Regions from separate parts of the Shimazuella sp. NTD248 genome, predicted to be linked through region 2. Evidence: a T-box and tRNA genes for the amino acid it is inferred to sense, from the RefSeq annotation. Region 2 holds a T-box; the other holds one or more tRNA genes.
What was found. The T-box of region 2 lies ahead of serS (serine--tRNA ligase). A T-box ahead of a tRNA ligase gene usually reads a tRNA of that ligase, here a tRNA-Ser.
Positions count from the first base shown of each region.

Region 1: it has a tRNA-Ser gene. The T-box ahead of serS (serine--tRNA ligase) is inferred to sense a tRNA for this amino acid. The anticodon was not compared.

Region 1 covers NZ_JCAJZT010000001.1:544,144-552,158, reverse strand. Annotated here, with positions in the region: gene AC5WOE_RS03015 (ATP-grasp domain-containing protein) at 1-510, shown strand, start outside; gene AC5WOE_RS03010 (ATP-grasp domain-containing protein) at 507-1,712, shown strand; tRNA gene AC5WOE_RS03005 (tRNA-Ser) at 2,330-2,421, shown strand; tRNA gene AC5WOE_RS03000 (tRNA-Phe) at 2,436-2,511, shown strand; tRNA gene AC5WOE_RS02995 (tRNA-Thr) at 2,531-2,606, shown strand; tRNA gene AC5WOE_RS02990 (tRNA-Trp) at 2,650-2,723, shown strand; gene AC5WOE_RS02985 (YugN family protein) at 2,878-3,297, opposite strand; tRNA gene AC5WOE_RS02980 (tRNA-Cys) at 3,475-3,548, shown strand; tRNA gene AC5WOE_RS02975 (tRNA-Leu) at 3,582-3,669, shown strand; tRNA gene AC5WOE_RS02970 (tRNA-Arg) at 3,734-3,810, shown strand; tRNA gene AC5WOE_RS02965 (tRNA-Arg) at 3,852-3,928, shown strand; gene AC5WOE_RS02960 (hypothetical protein) at 4,060-4,722, opposite strand; gene mnmA (tRNA 2-thiouridine(34) synthase MnmA) at 4,948-6,039, opposite strand; gene AC5WOE_RS02950 (VWA domain-containing protein) at 6,201-7,682, shown strand; gene AC5WOE_RS02945 (hypothetical protein) at 7,689-8,006, shown strand.
Region 2 covers NZ_JCAJZT010000004.1:26,362-34,376, reverse strand. Annotated here, with positions in the region: gene AC5WOE_RS09795 (YaaC family protein) at 1-601, opposite strand, end outside; gene guaB (IMP dehydrogenase) at 790-2,253, shown strand; gene AC5WOE_RS09785 (D-alanyl-D-alanine carboxypeptidase family protein) at 2,370-3,593, shown strand; gene pdxS (pyridoxal 5'-phosphate synthase lyase subunit PdxS) at 3,704-4,588, shown strand; gene pdxT (pyridoxal 5'-phosphate synthase glutaminase subunit PdxT) at 4,590-5,174, shown strand; T-box leader at 5,205-5,400, shown strand; gene serS (serine--tRNA ligase) at 5,437-6,711, shown strand; gene AC5WOE_RS09765 (hypothetical protein) at 7,118-7,477, shown strand; gene AC5WOE_RS09760 (hypothetical protein) at 7,604-7,963, shown strand.

The DNA.
Region 1 (8,015 bases), on a different contig from region 2:
GCAGAAGTCATTCGAATATTGGATTTTCCTTCTCATGCAGTATTTCATGGAGAATGTTTGGTAACCTCGACAGGAGAAATTATTTTTATTGAAATTGCATGTCGACCCGGCGGCGGACGTATATCAAAAACAATGGAAGTGGCTTATGGAAAAGATTTATTGCTTGTATCTGCAGAGTTGCAAGCTGGTATTGCTTTTGGGCAAAATTTGCTCGGACAAGCTCCCGCCCGACTGAGTGGTTCAGTGCAGGCGTTGTCAAAAGAGGGGGAATTGGTATCTTTCCCTAAGTGTGAACCGCCAGATTGGGTTTATGAATATATACAAGATGTACCAGAAGGGACATCTTTCAGTGATCCCAAAAATAGTTGTGATTCAGTAGCTTCTTTTGTAGTAATTGGAGAAACAGAAGAAGAAGTAAGGACACGATTACAAAACGTTCTGAAATGGTTTGACACAAATACAATATGGATGGCAGCTGGAAATAGATCAGAAGGAGAAACGAACGAATGACCATACTAATCCTTGAAAATCTACCTTATACCGCCTGTCCCTTAAAACAAGTATTCTCCACTACAACAGAAGAATTAGTCGTTTTGGCCTCTGATCATGTTAAGCATACGTTTGATAGAAAGGATTATCACCATATTGAATTTTTTCCAAATTATATTTCAAACGACCAAGTTATTCTTCGTGCCATTGAATTACATCAGACCTATCATTTTACTTCCGTTATCGCTTTACAAGAATATGATCTAGTAAGAGCAGCAAAACTGAGAGAATATTTAGGTATTCAAGGGCAAAGCGTTGCAAGTGCGATGGAATTTCGCAACAAATGGATCATGAAGCAAAAATTACGAGAGAATGATATTCCAGTTGCAGAGATGACCTTAGCACAAACCGGATTAGATATTTCCCGATTTGCCGATCAGTATGATTATCCGATCGTAGTCAAACCCATTGACGGTCTTGGTTCAGTTTCGACTTATGTTTTGCATCATCGGCAAGAACTAGAAAATTTTTTAGCAAACGAACAACTTTCGGAAGTATTAGTTGAGAAATATATTGATGGGGAATATTTTCATATTGATGGTTGGGTGGAAGACGGGGTCATTCAATTAACTACTGTGTCCAAATATTACAATGCACCACTTGCTTCGAGTTCGATGACATATCTAGGAAGTACGATGTTACATCCTCAAAATCCTTTGAGCCGGCGACTTTCCGCAGGAACCAGAAAAGTATTGGAGATTTTAGACACACCAGCAAATACCACATTTCATGCGGAATGGTTTCATACTCCGAATGATCAAATTATTTTTGGGGAGATTGGCAGCAGGACAGGTGGTGCAAAAGTATCTGACACACATAAACTTGCATACGATGTGTCATTGTTTGATATTCATGCTCAAATTTCTGTTGGACTTCCAGGTCCAGTATTGAAGGAAGAAGTGAAAATGAATCCCTCCCATTTAGCTGGATGGTTATTGGTGAACACTAAATATGGATTATTACATGTGAACTCTACCTTGTTTCCAGAATGGGTGAAAGTGGCCCAAATTACTGGAGAAGATGGAAAGTCATATGATCAAGCGCAATTAAGTGTCGATTCCATCGCTCAATTTGCTTTTGTAGGGAGGAATGAAGAAGAATTGTCGCAGCGGTTGAATCAGCTTATTTCTATTGTTGATGAGACATTTCAATGGGAGAACTAAATATACGCAAAATCCCTGTTTCCAGCAGGGATTTTGTTGAAAAAAATATAAAAATTTGAATCGCAGTATTAGGAATAGTTTGAGATAATTTGTTCAGGTGACTAATTGCTGCTTTATATATAGGAACCAAAAAAACCTAGCCAAATGAATTAGCTAGGTTTTAAAAAGTTATCTACGAAAACACCTTGATCTGGTAACGCCACTGAGCTAGCCCCCGTGGTGGGGGGTCGATTGTGGTAGCGGCTACGCCTACTTAGGCGGCCACAATCACCCCCCACCACGGTAGGGCTAGTATAGTAACGCGGGACCGGATGAAGTATGGGAATCTTACACGCAGATACGGCGTAACACCGTACACAAGAAAGCTAGATAACTTTTAGGTATATGTACACTGTTTGGAATACTAAAAAAATAGTAACATAGAATGTATGTTTTTGCAAATGAAAATATTATGTAGATAAATGCGATGCAAGTAGTGGGAAATGCTTCCACCCCGCTATATAACTAATAAATATTCGTTTTCGAAGCATCATTAAAATAAAATGAAAAAAAGAGTTGACAACAAACCTCATTACAGGTTAAGATAGATCTCGTTCCTGACAAAATCAAAGTGTTTTGGAGAGATGTCCGAGCTGGCCGAAGGAGCACGATTGGAAATCGTGTATACGTCACAAGCGTATCGAGGGTTCGAATCCCTCTCTCTCCGCCATCTTATACATAGATGGCTCGATAGCTCAGTCGGTAGAGCAGAGGACTGAAAATCCTCGTGTCGGCGGTTCGATTCCGTCTCGAGCCACCATTTGAATGTTTTTGAATATGCTGAAATAGCTCAGCTGGTAGAGCAACTGACTTGTAATCAGTAGGTCGCGGGTTCGAATCCTGCTTTCAGCACCACATATCATCATAGCCACCAATCCATTGTTGGTGGCTATGTTATAGGGGCGTAGTTTAATGGTAGAACAGAGGTCTCCAAAACCTCCAGTGTGGGTTCAATTCCTACCGCCCCTGCCAATACAAAAAGCCACTCTGCTTCTTGATGACAGGGTGGCTTTTTTCTGCATGAAAGACAGCTTAGTGACAAGTAATATCTTTTGTGGCGAACCTCTAGAGAAGTTATCTCTAGAGAAAATGGTTTGCGCTTTTTTATAGTTGGATTGTTTTCAACTTATATGTGTAACCCTTCCACTCGATTCACAATCTCTCTGGCCCTGTCTATCCATTTTTGATCAATGGGATGATCTTCTGCTGGGATAGGAGTTGTAAACTGATTCATCATTCCGCTAAAAACACCAGAATCCCCAGTAGGATCACTAGATTCATCTGTGCGAAATTCATGTTTGATTACAAATGGTTTTCCGATTCGAACGAGAGTATCTGGATCTCCGATATCACCTCGCACCGCAAATACAGGAATGCGAAGAAAATACCGGTTTCCATGTTCTTCTTCCCAGTCCAATGGTTTGTCGAAATAACCATGATCATATGCATAGCCGCCGCCTATGTGGAAATCTTCCTCTTCCAACTGATCAGAGAGACTGGCGAATTGTGTTTGTTTGTCTTCGATGGTAGATTCAATTGGTATCATGCTGGACATCCTTTTTTGTTATAGTGTTTGAGGTTTTAGGATTTCTCATTCATCCGAAATAATACAGCGATGAACAATAAAAGTTTAAACATGGCTTTGGGTGGAGTTCAAAATTTTATTATTGACTTTTGGTGGGATTATGTTAGAATATTCAAGTGTCACAAGATTGAGTGTTATGGCGGCATAGCCAAGTGGTAAGGCAGAGGTCTGCAAAACCTTTACCCCCGGTTCAAATCCGGGTGCCGCCTCCATTAAAAACTTTTTGTATAATTCCGCTTGCTTATGCGGGTGTGGCGGAATTGGCAGACGCGCAAGATTCAGGTTCTTGTGGTCATGATGACCGTGGAGGTTCAAATCCTCTCATCCGCACCAAAAAAGTGCTTGACTTTTATGTGTGAAAGAGTTATGATGGATTTCGTTGTTGCAAAATGAATACGGGCTCTTAGCTCAACTGGATAGAGTGTCTGACTACGGATCAGAAGGTTAGGGGTTCGACTCCTCTAGGGCCCGCCATTTTTTCAACAATGAATGATAACGTCTTGCAAAATGAATATGGGCTCTTAGCTCAACTGGATAGAGTGTCTGACTACGGATCAGAAGGTTAGGGGTTCGACTCCTCTAGGGCCCGCCAAACAAAAAGATGAAAGCACATGCTTTCATCTTTTTTGATCTTTCATGCAAGTTGTTAAATATAGTTACTATAAAATTTTGAATCCATTCTTTCAGTTTAATAGAATGGGAAAATGCAGTCCACTAGAGGAGTTATTTTCTTTGGAGAATTTCCCATTCTTTTTGATATTGTTCTGCAAGATTACATTTATTAGAAATGTACTTGCGCAAAGTGGCTGAATATTTATTTTTAAAAGTAGCATTGGATGGGTTAAATTCATATTCTGTTTTTGAATCTTCCATTTCTTTGAAGTAAGTATCACAAGCCAATCTTTTACTATAGGACGAATTTATATTGGTTAAAATAATAAAGTTATCTTCTGCACCGGGAATATACTTGATCATAAATCTTTCACCTTGGTTGGGATAGATATAACCATTCTCAGGGGCTGGATAAATGTTAAAGGCTGTGCTCTCAAATGTTGTTTGGATCGTTTTATTTGCTGTTGTAAGAATCAACAAGTAATAACGTTCAATTGGAATATCATTGTAAGTACTATTTGTCATTTCTGTTTTAGTTACCACTGCCTCAGCTATTTTCCCATTTTTATTCAAAAATACATTATTTAAATCGGTTCCCCAGATCACATTTACAATACCAATTAAGAAAAATAGAACAGAAATGACGACTCCAACAGTGCCCCGCTTGGAGTATTTAAATAATAAGGGAAGTACTATCCCGACGAAGATAAATCCAAAAAGTAAAAAAAATCGATAAGCCACCAAAAAATGAATAATATTTGAGAGAAAGCTCATGTTTCCACACCCTTGTTGTCTGTGTTAGACCAATAAAAAATTGGACTCATCATAAATATAATTTTATTTATTATTAAATTCAATTTTTTATTATTTATATATTTCAATTTTTCATATACATAATTTTTGTATTTGATAAGTCCTAAATTATTTGTAAAAAAGACTTATATTGCGATAATTTCGTTTCCGGCAAATAGACACAAAAAAACAGAGGAGTGACCTCTGTTAAAATGTTTTCTCGATAATTCCACCGCCAAGGCATCGTTCTTTGTCGTAAAAGACAACAGATTGTCCGGGTGTCACGGCCCGCTCTTTTTCGGCATAGTGTACGGTGACAGTGCCGTCACTGTTTGGGGTGACGGTCACAGGTACATCTACTTGGCGGTAGCGAAACTTCGCTGTACAGGTGAAGGGTTCTTGCGGCTGTTCTGCTTGTAACCAGTTGAGATGGCTGGCGGTAAGCCCTGCGGAAAACAGCGCTTCATTATTGTGTCCTTGGGCAACATATAGAATGTTGTTTTTAACGTCTTTTTTTGCTACAAACCATGGTTCCCCTGTACCCGTTTCTGATCCTCCGATACGAAGTCCTTGACGTTGTCCGAGCGTATAGTACATCAATCCATCGTGTTCTCCAATTCGTTTGCCATCCATAGTGTGGATTTCCCCGGGTTTTGCAGGCAAGTATTGGCTGAGGAATTGTCGAAAGTTCTTTTCTCCAATAAAACAAATGCCTGTACTATCTTTTTTCTTAGCAGTTGCTAATCCGGCCTCTTCTGCTATTTTTCGAACTTCTGCTTTTTGTAAGTGTCCTATTGGGAAAAGAACGTGATCGAGCTGTGCACGATGCACCGCATATAAAAAATATGATTGATCTTTTGTAGGGTCTATACCTCGTAATAAAGTAGAGCCTTGTTCACTATGTTCTACCCTTGCATAGTGTCCAGTTGCGATGTAATCTGCGCCTAACTGCTTTGCTTTTTCTTGAAAATCGCCAAATTTGATTTCTCGATTACACATCACATCTGGGTTAGGTGTTCTGCCTGCTTTATATTCATCGAGAAAATATTGGAATACTTTATCTGCGTACTCTTTCTCGAAATTAACGGAGTAATAAGGGATTCCGATTTGAGTAGCCACTCTGCGTACATCTTCGAAATCCTCTGTAGCAGTACAGTGACCAAATTCGTCTGTGTCGTCCCAGTTTTTCATAAACAAACCGACGACATCATATCCTTGTTGTTTGAGCAGGTATGCTGTCACAGAAGAATCTACTCCTCCTGACATTCCTACTACAACACGTATTTTCCTTTTATCCATTTGGTCATCACACATTCTATTTGTTAGTTTTTCTCATTATAAGGCATGTTGCTCTTTCGCGCAAAAATGTGACCATAACAGGTAATCACGCTAAGGATGGTTGTCAAAGCGCAAGTGATCCAGTAAGCTTAGAGAAGCACTGTAGGGTGGTAGGAGGCATTATGAAATTTGTTAAACTTTCCCTTTTAGCTTGTTTTTTATTAGTGACCATAACTGGATGCTCATTGGTTATTGAAAAAATACAACAAGTTACAGGTAATGAAGTAGAGAATGTAAGTGAAAAAAAGACAGATACACGTGATAATGTAAGCGAGGAAAAACAGATATATGAGCAAGAGTTTGTCCCCCCAACTCCTTCACCAATTCTGCGGAATATTTTAGAGGATAAGGGCAAAGGCAGGTATGCAACAGAACCATATAAAGCAGGTAGTGTTGCTGAGGCTCTTAAAGTAATGCCAGAAGGTTTAGCAGAAGATGCAGTATATGCTTACTTGCTTGGTTTGGTAGGTCAAAATTACAAATATGACTTAGAGAGTTTGTCAAGTATGTTAGCTCCCAACTACCAAGCAAAGATCAGAGTATTGTCCTATGGGGAACCCGCGGCTGATTCGAAACCTCCAGCAAAACCTTTAAAACCGACCAATATAGCTGTTTTAGTAGATGCTAGCTCCACTATGGCAAATGAGTATAGAGGAAAATCACGTTATGAATGGGCTAAGCAATTTACTACTACTTATATGAAACAATTGCCTGTAAACGCTAATTTTATGGTTCGTTTTTTTGGTCATGAAGGTGGTCCAAGAAAGAAGGATAAAGAGGTTTCTTGTTCCAAAACGGAATTAGTTTACCAAGGTTATCCCACTCAACCAGCCAAATTGAATAAAAGTTTCAGTAAAGAGAAACCAACAGGCTGGAGTCCGTTAATAGAGGCACTACATAACACGATGAATGATCTGGTGAAAAATCAAAAAGCTAACAACGAAAACATCATCTATGTAATCGCAGATAGTTCGGATACTTGTGGAGCTGATTTGACTCAACAAATCGAGGCTATACGTTCGTCTAAAATGGGTGTAATGGTTAATGTAATTGGTATTGATGTTCCAACGAAAGATGAAAATGAACTCACTCAATTAGCGGAGTCCACAGGTGGAGAGTACCAGCCAATTGAAGATATAATTGATTTGGAGCAAATAGCCCGTGTGCATGCAAATGAAGTAAAACAAGTCAATGAACCTTGGCAAGTGAGATCGATTCAAAAAATGGTCAAGGGATATCAGGTTACTCAGCAGCGTCTTGATCGGAAATATCAATCGATCGTTACAAATTTGAATAATGAACACAAGCGGCTGACGGATGCGAATATACAAATCAAAAACGAAAAGAAAATCAACCCTACAGAATATAACAAGATAAAAGGTTGGATTGATAGTCGTTACGAAGGTGTACTAGGTTTTACAGAACAAAAAATGCACGCCAAAGAAGCAGAGTTAAAGCAGTCGTTTTCAGATGCAATGATAGACATGGATAAAAAATGGAAGCAAAATGAAGTGCAATTGAAACCGTACGAAGGAAAGAAAAAAGGATTGTTAAAGCAAGCGGAAAAAGTTATTCAAGATATTCCGGACAAACCTGAGGAGTAGACAGCTATGAAGTATACATTGCAGCAGGATGAGCGTCTTGGGATTTCAAAGCCAGTTCTTTTTGTAGAATACGATCAATTGAGTGATAACGAACAAGCTAACTTTGAATTATTATGTCAAACGGTCTGTGCCAAAATACCAGAAGCGATTAAAACGTTTGAACAACGATATATGGAGTACTTTGATCAGTTGGATCGGGTAGATGAGACAGGATTTTATGAGCTGATGGGAGAGATGACTGAAATCTCGAGCTGTATCTGTGATTTAAATCTGTTGTACCTTTGGATAGAAGGAAACTTTCTATCGAATAGTGTACATGCTTGATGTGAAAGC
Region 2 (8,015 bases):
AGACAGCAGATTTTTTTTGATTTAAGCGATAGACGAATGATTCAGCAGAAATGCATAATTGATCCAATACTTCTACAGGACAAGTTAAGGTTCCATTTTGATAGGAAACTTCCCACCAGTAGGATTTGAGACTCAAATGTTGGAACAGCAGCTGTAAGTCAGGGATAAAGGAACACAACAATTCCAATTTATACCGTTCCCCAGTAGGAACAGGATGAGAAAATAAGTTGCACAGGTAAGGGAAAAATCCATCTTTCTGCACTCGAACCTCATCATAAAAAAAGCGGTAAGGCTCTTTTTTGCGTTTTGGACTAGTTAAACCATGTTGCAATATGGTAGTACTGTGTGGATAATTAGGATCTATACTCAGTGCAAATGCTTTTAACAGGCTCATCATTCCATAGTAAAGTAAGAGTGAGGAAGACCAAAAATCACTCTGTTCAGCAGTCTGAAATAAAGCCATGCCTTGTTTGATATAGGATGTAAATGCATGTACATTGCGATATGAAAGAGTTTTGGCTTCTGATTTTGGGTATTTTTTGATGAGAAAGTTGCGTGCAGTTGTTTCGTTCTTTAACAGCTCATATGATAAATATTTCATAATTCCTCCGAAAAAATTGTCTTATTCATGACTTATCCACAATTATTCACAAGTTATACACAGATAAACTGTGGATAACTTTTATAAAAAGATATTTAATTTCAACAATAGCGGTTTTCTTGATTCGCTTTTTTTTATTTGATACACTTGCAAAAAAATGGAGACTTGAAGATAAGGGGCGATACGCCATGTGGGAAGAGAAGTTCAGCAAAACAGGCCTCACATTTGATGATGTGCTATTGTTACCAGCCAGATCCGAAATTTTACCTCGTGATGTTAGTGTTTCCACTCAACTGACAAAAAAAATAAAGTTAAATATTCCATTAATCAGTGCGGGTATGGACACCGTAACTGAATCATCCTTAGCAATCGCTCTAGCGCGACAAGGTGGTATTGGAGTAATCCATAAAAATATGACGATTGAAGAGCAAGCAGAGGAAGTAGATCGTGTAAAACGTTCCGAAAGTGGTGTCATTACAAACCCATTTTACTTACACCCAGGTCATCAAGTTCATGATGCAGAGGCATTAATGTCCAAATATCGTATTTCTGGTGTGCCGATTGTGGACAAGGAGAAAAGGCTTGTCGGAATCATAACGAACCGTGATATGCGTTTTGTGCATAATTACAGCACTCCTATTTCAGAAGTGATGACAAAAGAAAATCTTGTCACTGCTTCAGTTGGAACAACAATGAAAGAAGCAGAACATATCTTGCAACTACACAAGATTGAAAAACTGCCATTGGTTGATGAACATGGTGTATTGAAAGGCTTAATTACGATTAAGGATATTGAAAAAGCTACCCAATTCCCCAATTCTGCTAAAGATGAGCAAGGACGTCTGCTTGTAGCAGCAGCAGTAGGTGTCTCAAAAGATACAGACCAACGGATCGCAGCATTGGTAGAAGCAGAAGTGGATATGGTGGTAATTGATACAGCACATGGACATTCGAAAGGCGTGCTGGAAACAGTTGCTAAGGTTCGAGAAAATTATCCTGATCTCACCATTGTTGCAGGTAATGTAGCTACCGCTGAAGGGACAAGAGATTTGATTGAAGCAGGAGCGAGCATCGTCAAGGTAGGGATTGGCCCGGGTTCAATATGTACGACTCGTGTGGTTGCGGGTATTGGTGTTCCTCAAATCACTGCAATTTATGATGCTGCTAGTGTAGCTCGTGCATATGGTGTGCCTATTATCGCTGATGGTGGTATTCGCTTCTCTGGCGATATTGTTAAAGCCCTCGCCGCCGGAGCAGATGCTGTTATGCTCGGAGGATTGTTTGCAGGAACAGAAGAGGCTCCAGGGGAAAGTGAAATCTACCAAGGCCGTCGTTTTAAAGTATATCGAGGCATGGGGTCCATTGGTGCTATGCAAGCAGGTAGTAAAGATCGTTATTTCCAAGAAAATGAGCAGAAATTAGTCCCAGAAGGTATCGAAGGACGTGTTCCTTATAAAGGTCCAATCGTGGATATCGTATATCAATTAGTTGGTGGAATTCGTTCTGGTATGGGTTATACAGGGTCAAAAACGTTGTTAGATTTAAAGGATAATTCACAGTTTGTACGAATTACTTCTGCTTCGTTGCGGGAGAGTCATCCTCATGATGTACAAATAACAAAAGAAGCTCCAAACTACCAATTAGGTGGTTGAGGAAAAGCGTCCCGTTGAGGGCGCTTTTTTATTCTTTTTTAATGTAAAGGGCTTGTATTGTCGGATCGAACGTGTGAAAATGAGTAGGATTGAGCTAACGAAGGAGTAAAAGGAAAATGCGTCGTAAAATTGTATTTTTATTCTGCATTATCAGTTTATTTACGATAAGCAATCCTGTATTTGCAGATGAATTACCGACGATAAATGCCAAATCATATATATTAGTCGATACTATTTCTGGGGAAATATTAGCTGCAAAAAATGCAAATGAACCGAGACCACCTGCTAGTATGACAAAAATGATGAGCGCAATTGTTATTTTTGATCAGATCAAGCAAGGTATACTTAAGTGGGATGATGTGGTTACGGTCAGCAATAGAGCAGCTGCTATAAATGAAGCAGAAATACGCTTAGTTGGAGGAGAAAAACAGACTGTCAAGCAGTTATTCACTGCTTTATTTGTTCAATCGGCCAATGATGCTACTGTTGCATTGGCGGAACATATTGCCGGGTCAGAAGAAGGCTTTGTGGATATGATGAATAAAAAAGCAAGCGAACTGGGGTTGAAAAATACACATTTTCAAAACAGTACTGGATTAAACACAGAATCGTACCCTGATCCTCCAGCCACTAGCAAAGTAGGCCAACATGACATGTCAGCTTATGATACAGCTGTTGTTGCACAATTTTTGTTAAAAAATTATCCGGAAGTACTACAATATACAAGCATCCCGACCTATACCTTTCACCAAAATCAACCAAACCAACAAAAAATAGACAATTGGGATCAGATGCTTCCCTCACTGAAATACTATTATCAAGGTGTGGATGGCTTAAAAACTGGTCATACCAATGCAGCAGGGTATTGTTTCACAAGTACAGCAGATCGTAATGGTCTACGGGTAGTTTCAGTTGTTATGGGGACAGATTCGGAGTTTGCACGGTTTCATGAGACAAAAAAATTGTTGGATTATACATACGATAATTTTGAATTGGTAACAGCTATTACAAAAGGAAAAGTTATTCTTGGTCATGATCGTTTTACGTTACCAAACGGCGTAGAACGTACAGTACCAGTTGCTCCAGAATATTCCCTACAGTTAGCAGAAAAGAAAGCAGATAAAGAGTCTTATACTTATAAAGTTGTTCTAAAAAAAGGGATACAAGCTCCCATTTCAAAAGGGACTGTAATTGGTGAAGTTTCTCTCTTGTATAAAGGGGAGTCTATACCAGGAGTTCATTCAGTTCCATTGATTACCCAAAAAACAGTAGAAAAAGGGAGCGTGTTCCGGTTATTTTTTCGTCATGCGTGGGATAGAGTAAATTCTTGGATAAACTAATGCTATAATTCTGTTCCTTGTAAATTTACATTTATTCCTTTACAATGTTATTGGCTAAAGGACTAAAATTAACAAATTGGCAATCTATACACGATCTAGGAGGATATAGGATGACACAGACAGGGACAGACCGTGTAAAACGCGGAATGGCAGAAATGCAAAAAGGTGGCGTCATTATGGACGTCGTAAATGCAGAACAAGCAAAAATCGCAGAAGAAGCTGGGGCAGTCGCTGTAATGGCTTTGGAGCGAGTTCCTTCCGATATTCGTGCAGCTGGCGGAGTCGCTAGAACGGCTGATCTTAAGATTGTAGAGGAAATTTTAAATGCAGTCTCCGTCCCAGTGATGGCAAAAGCGAGAATCGGGCATTTTGTAGAGGCGCGTTTATTAGAATCCATGGGTGTAGATTATATTGATGAAAGTGAAGTTTTAACACCAGCAGATGAAGTTTATCATATTGATAAATCTACATTTACTGTTCCGTTTGTCTGTGGCGCTCGTAATCTTGGAGAAGCACTCCGTCGTATCGGTGAAGGAGCATCCATGATCCGTACAAAAGGTGAACCAGGGACAGGCAATATCGTAGAAGCAGTTCGTCATATGCGTATGATGCAAAGTCAAATTCGCAAAGTAACAGGTATGTCTCGTGACGAGTTAATGACAGAAGCAAAAGAATTGGGTGCTCCATATGAACTCCTTTTACAAATTCACGAAACAGGGAAATTACCGGTTGTTAACTTTGCAGCTGGTGGAGTAGCAACCCCAGCTGATGCGGCTTTGATGATGCACTTGGGATCTGATGGTGTATTTGTTGGTTCTGGTATTTTCAAATCCTCCACTCCTGCTAAATTTGCAAAAGCTATTGTTGAAGCTACTACTCATTTTGAAGATTTTGCACTTATTGCTGCGCTATCCAAAGATTTGGGAAGTCCAATGACTGGTATTGAGATATCAAAATTAGAAGCGCATGAACGGATGCAAGAACGTGGCTGGTAATATCAAAGTAGGTGTTCTTGCTCTTCAGGGGGCTGTGCGAGAACATATACAACTTTTGAATAAGCTAGGCACCGAAGCAATTGCTGTTAAAAGAAAAGAACAATTAGCTGATGTCGATGGCTTGATTATTCCTGGAGGGGAATCTACTACTATAGGAAAGCTTTTACGTCAGTATGATCTTCAGGAACCGATTTTAGAATTCCATGCAAAGGCTAAACCTATATTTGGGACTTGTGCTGGGCTTATTATAATTGCCAAACATATCACAGAGAACAGTGAACCTCATTTGCCCCTGTTAAATGTGACTGTTCAGCGGAATGCTTTTGGGAGACAAGTAGATAGTTTTGAAGCTGATCTACCGATTAAAGATGTGGCAGAAGATTTCCAAGCTGTTTTTATTCGTGCTCCTCTCATTACAGAAGTGGGAGCAGATGTAGAAGTGCTTTCTACAGTGAAAGATCAAGTGGTAGCAGTGAAACAGGAAAACCTTTTAGGCATATCTTTTCATCCAGAGTTAACAGATGATACGCGCTTGCATGCTTATTTTTTGAGTATGGTGGAAAAGGCGATTGAAAAAGATCTATAACCTCTGTATAATGAGCGCATATTAATAAACATGATTGCGATGAAGAGACAAGTAACAAGACAGATCTTTCCAGAGAGGCGATGGTTGGTGGAAATCGCTAAGAGAAGTCTTGTGAATTCCACCTCAGAGCTGATCTCGGCAGCGTTCCGATAACTACGCATTAAGGTGGACTGTTTAGGAAAGTGACAGTCAACAAGGGTGGCAACGCGGAACCTCCGTCCCTTAGGGATGGGGTTCCTATTTTATTTGAGGAGGAATTTCTATGCTAGATATCAAATTGTTGCGGAATAACTTTGCGGAAGTAAAAGAGAAACTAGCTTCCCGCAACGAAGATATCAGTGGTCTGGATTCGTTTGAGCAAATTGATAACAGACGTCGTGAAGCGATCACAAGATCCGAGAAACTAAAAAGTGAACGGAACCAAGCAAGTCAAGAAGTGGCGAGAAAAAAGAAAGCAAAAGAGGACGCAGAATCCCTTATTCTTAGCATGCGTCAAGTCGGAGAGCAGATCAAAGAACTTGATGAAGAAATTCGTCAACTCGATGAGCAATTGCAGCAAATATTATTATCCTTACCAAACATCCCTCACGAGTCGACGCCTATTGGATTAACGGAGGAAGAAAATATACCAGTTCGATTTTGGGGTGATGTTCCAGAGTTTAGCTTTGAACCAATTCCTCATTGGGACTTAGCTCAACATCTAAAACTATTAGACTTTGAGCGGGCTAGTAAAGTGACAGGTTCACGTTTTGTATTTTATACAGGTTTAGGTGCTCGCTTGGAGCGTGCGCTTATGAATTTTATGCTGGATTTGCATACTTCTGAACATGGTTATAGAGAAATGATACCTCCTTATATTGTAAACAGCCAAAGCATGACAGGAACAGGACAACTGCCTAAGTTTGCAGAAGATGCATTTGCGCTTGCGAATACAAATGGCTATTATCTCATTCCAACATCAGAAGTATCGGTAACAAATTTCCATCAAGGAGAAATCCTTACTGATCAAGAATTACCTATTTATTACGCAGCATACAGTGCTTGTTTCCGTTCGGAAGCGGGGTCGGCCGGCCGCGATACAAGAGGATTAATTCGCCAGCACCAATTTAATAAAGTAGAGCTGGTGAAATTTGTTAGACCTGAAGATTCTTACGATGAGTTAGAAAAACTTGTCCAGAACGCAGAAAAAGTTTTACAGCTATTGGAATTACCTTATCGTGTACTTTCTATGTGCACAGGAGATCTTGGTTTTACAGCAGCAAAAAAATATGACCTAGAAGTTTGGCTGCCAAGTTCTGGTGCGTATCGTGAGATTTCATCTTGCAGTAACTTTGAAGATTTTCAAGCTAGACGAGCTAATATCCGTTTCCGTCGGAGCGCCAAGGATAAACCTGAATTTGTCCACACACTCAATGGCTCTGGATTAGCAATTGGCCGCACTGTTGCTGCGATTTTAGAGAACTATCAACAAGAAGATGGTACAGTGCGAGTGCCAAATGCACTTGTTCCCTATATGGGAAGAGAAGTATTGAAGTAAACCAGACATTATTAGGCTGCTATGCTAGCAGTCTTTTTGTTTATTCAAAAACGGACTTTAAAAATATTTTTTTAGAAAATATATAGTATAGTGAATCTATAGGTGAAATCTACCCATGGAGGTCAAAATGATTCGTCTTGCACACTTTTCCGATCTGGAGCGTGTCCAGTATCAGGTGCTCCGTTATGTCAAATAATATCCATTGTTAGATATAGTTATTGAAACCGGTAAGTCTGGAATATGACAAAAGAATTGTTCCCTGTCTTATGTTTTTATAAAAATTTATTAGTTTGATTAATGAATTTTTACATTTTTATGTATACTAACAATTAATTTTCTTCGGAAAATATGGTAATATATACTTGATACAAGTTCTTTTTACATATCATAAGGGGGCAAGTATTCAATGAGTAATAAGTTTTTGATTGTCATCCAAGCAGGTGCAGAAGATGTTGGAAGAGCATTTCATGGGTTAACATATGGACAAGAATTGCATGATGAAGGTTTTGAGGTGAAAATTTATTTTGATGGAATGGGAACCCGATGGATAAAGGAATTTGATAACCCATCTCATATTTTCCATTCTGTGTTTAAAGAAGTTCAAAAACTAGGAATTATCAAAGGGGCATGTGGTTATTGTACCAGTTTTTTTGATATCCAAGATGAAGTGAACACAGCAGGGGTATATATTGTTGGCGGTGCAAAAGATGGGCATTTTAGTTTTGTAGAACATATCAAAGAAGGCTATAAACCTATTATTATGTAATATTTAAAAGTATTCTCCTATTCCGTTCTGTTGAACGGATAATTTTTATGAATTAATTCCAGTAATCTAGGTAGATGTGTAACAATGTTTATGTTTGATTAATTCCTCTAAAGGAGGACAAGAAGGATGAAAGAAAAGTTTTTGATTGTGATTCACGCAGGACCAAATGAGATTGGAAAAGCACATCATGCTTTAACATATGGACAAGAACTACATGAAGAAGGTTTTGATGTAAAAATATATTTTGATGGGTTAGGTCCCAAATGGTTAAAAGAAATTGATGATCCATCTCATCCTTTTCATTCATTATTTAAAGAAGTTCAGGATTTGGGGATTATAGCAGGGGCATGTGAATTTTGTACAAGTTTTCTTGAGGTAGATGAGGATGCAAATGCTTGTGGAGTATTCTTAGTTGGTGGAACAAAACTGGGGCATTTTAGCATTGTAGAACAAATAAAAGAAGGTTATACACCGATCATTATATAAGATATGGGACCTGAATTTATATGATATTCACTATATATTTGGGTCTCTTTCA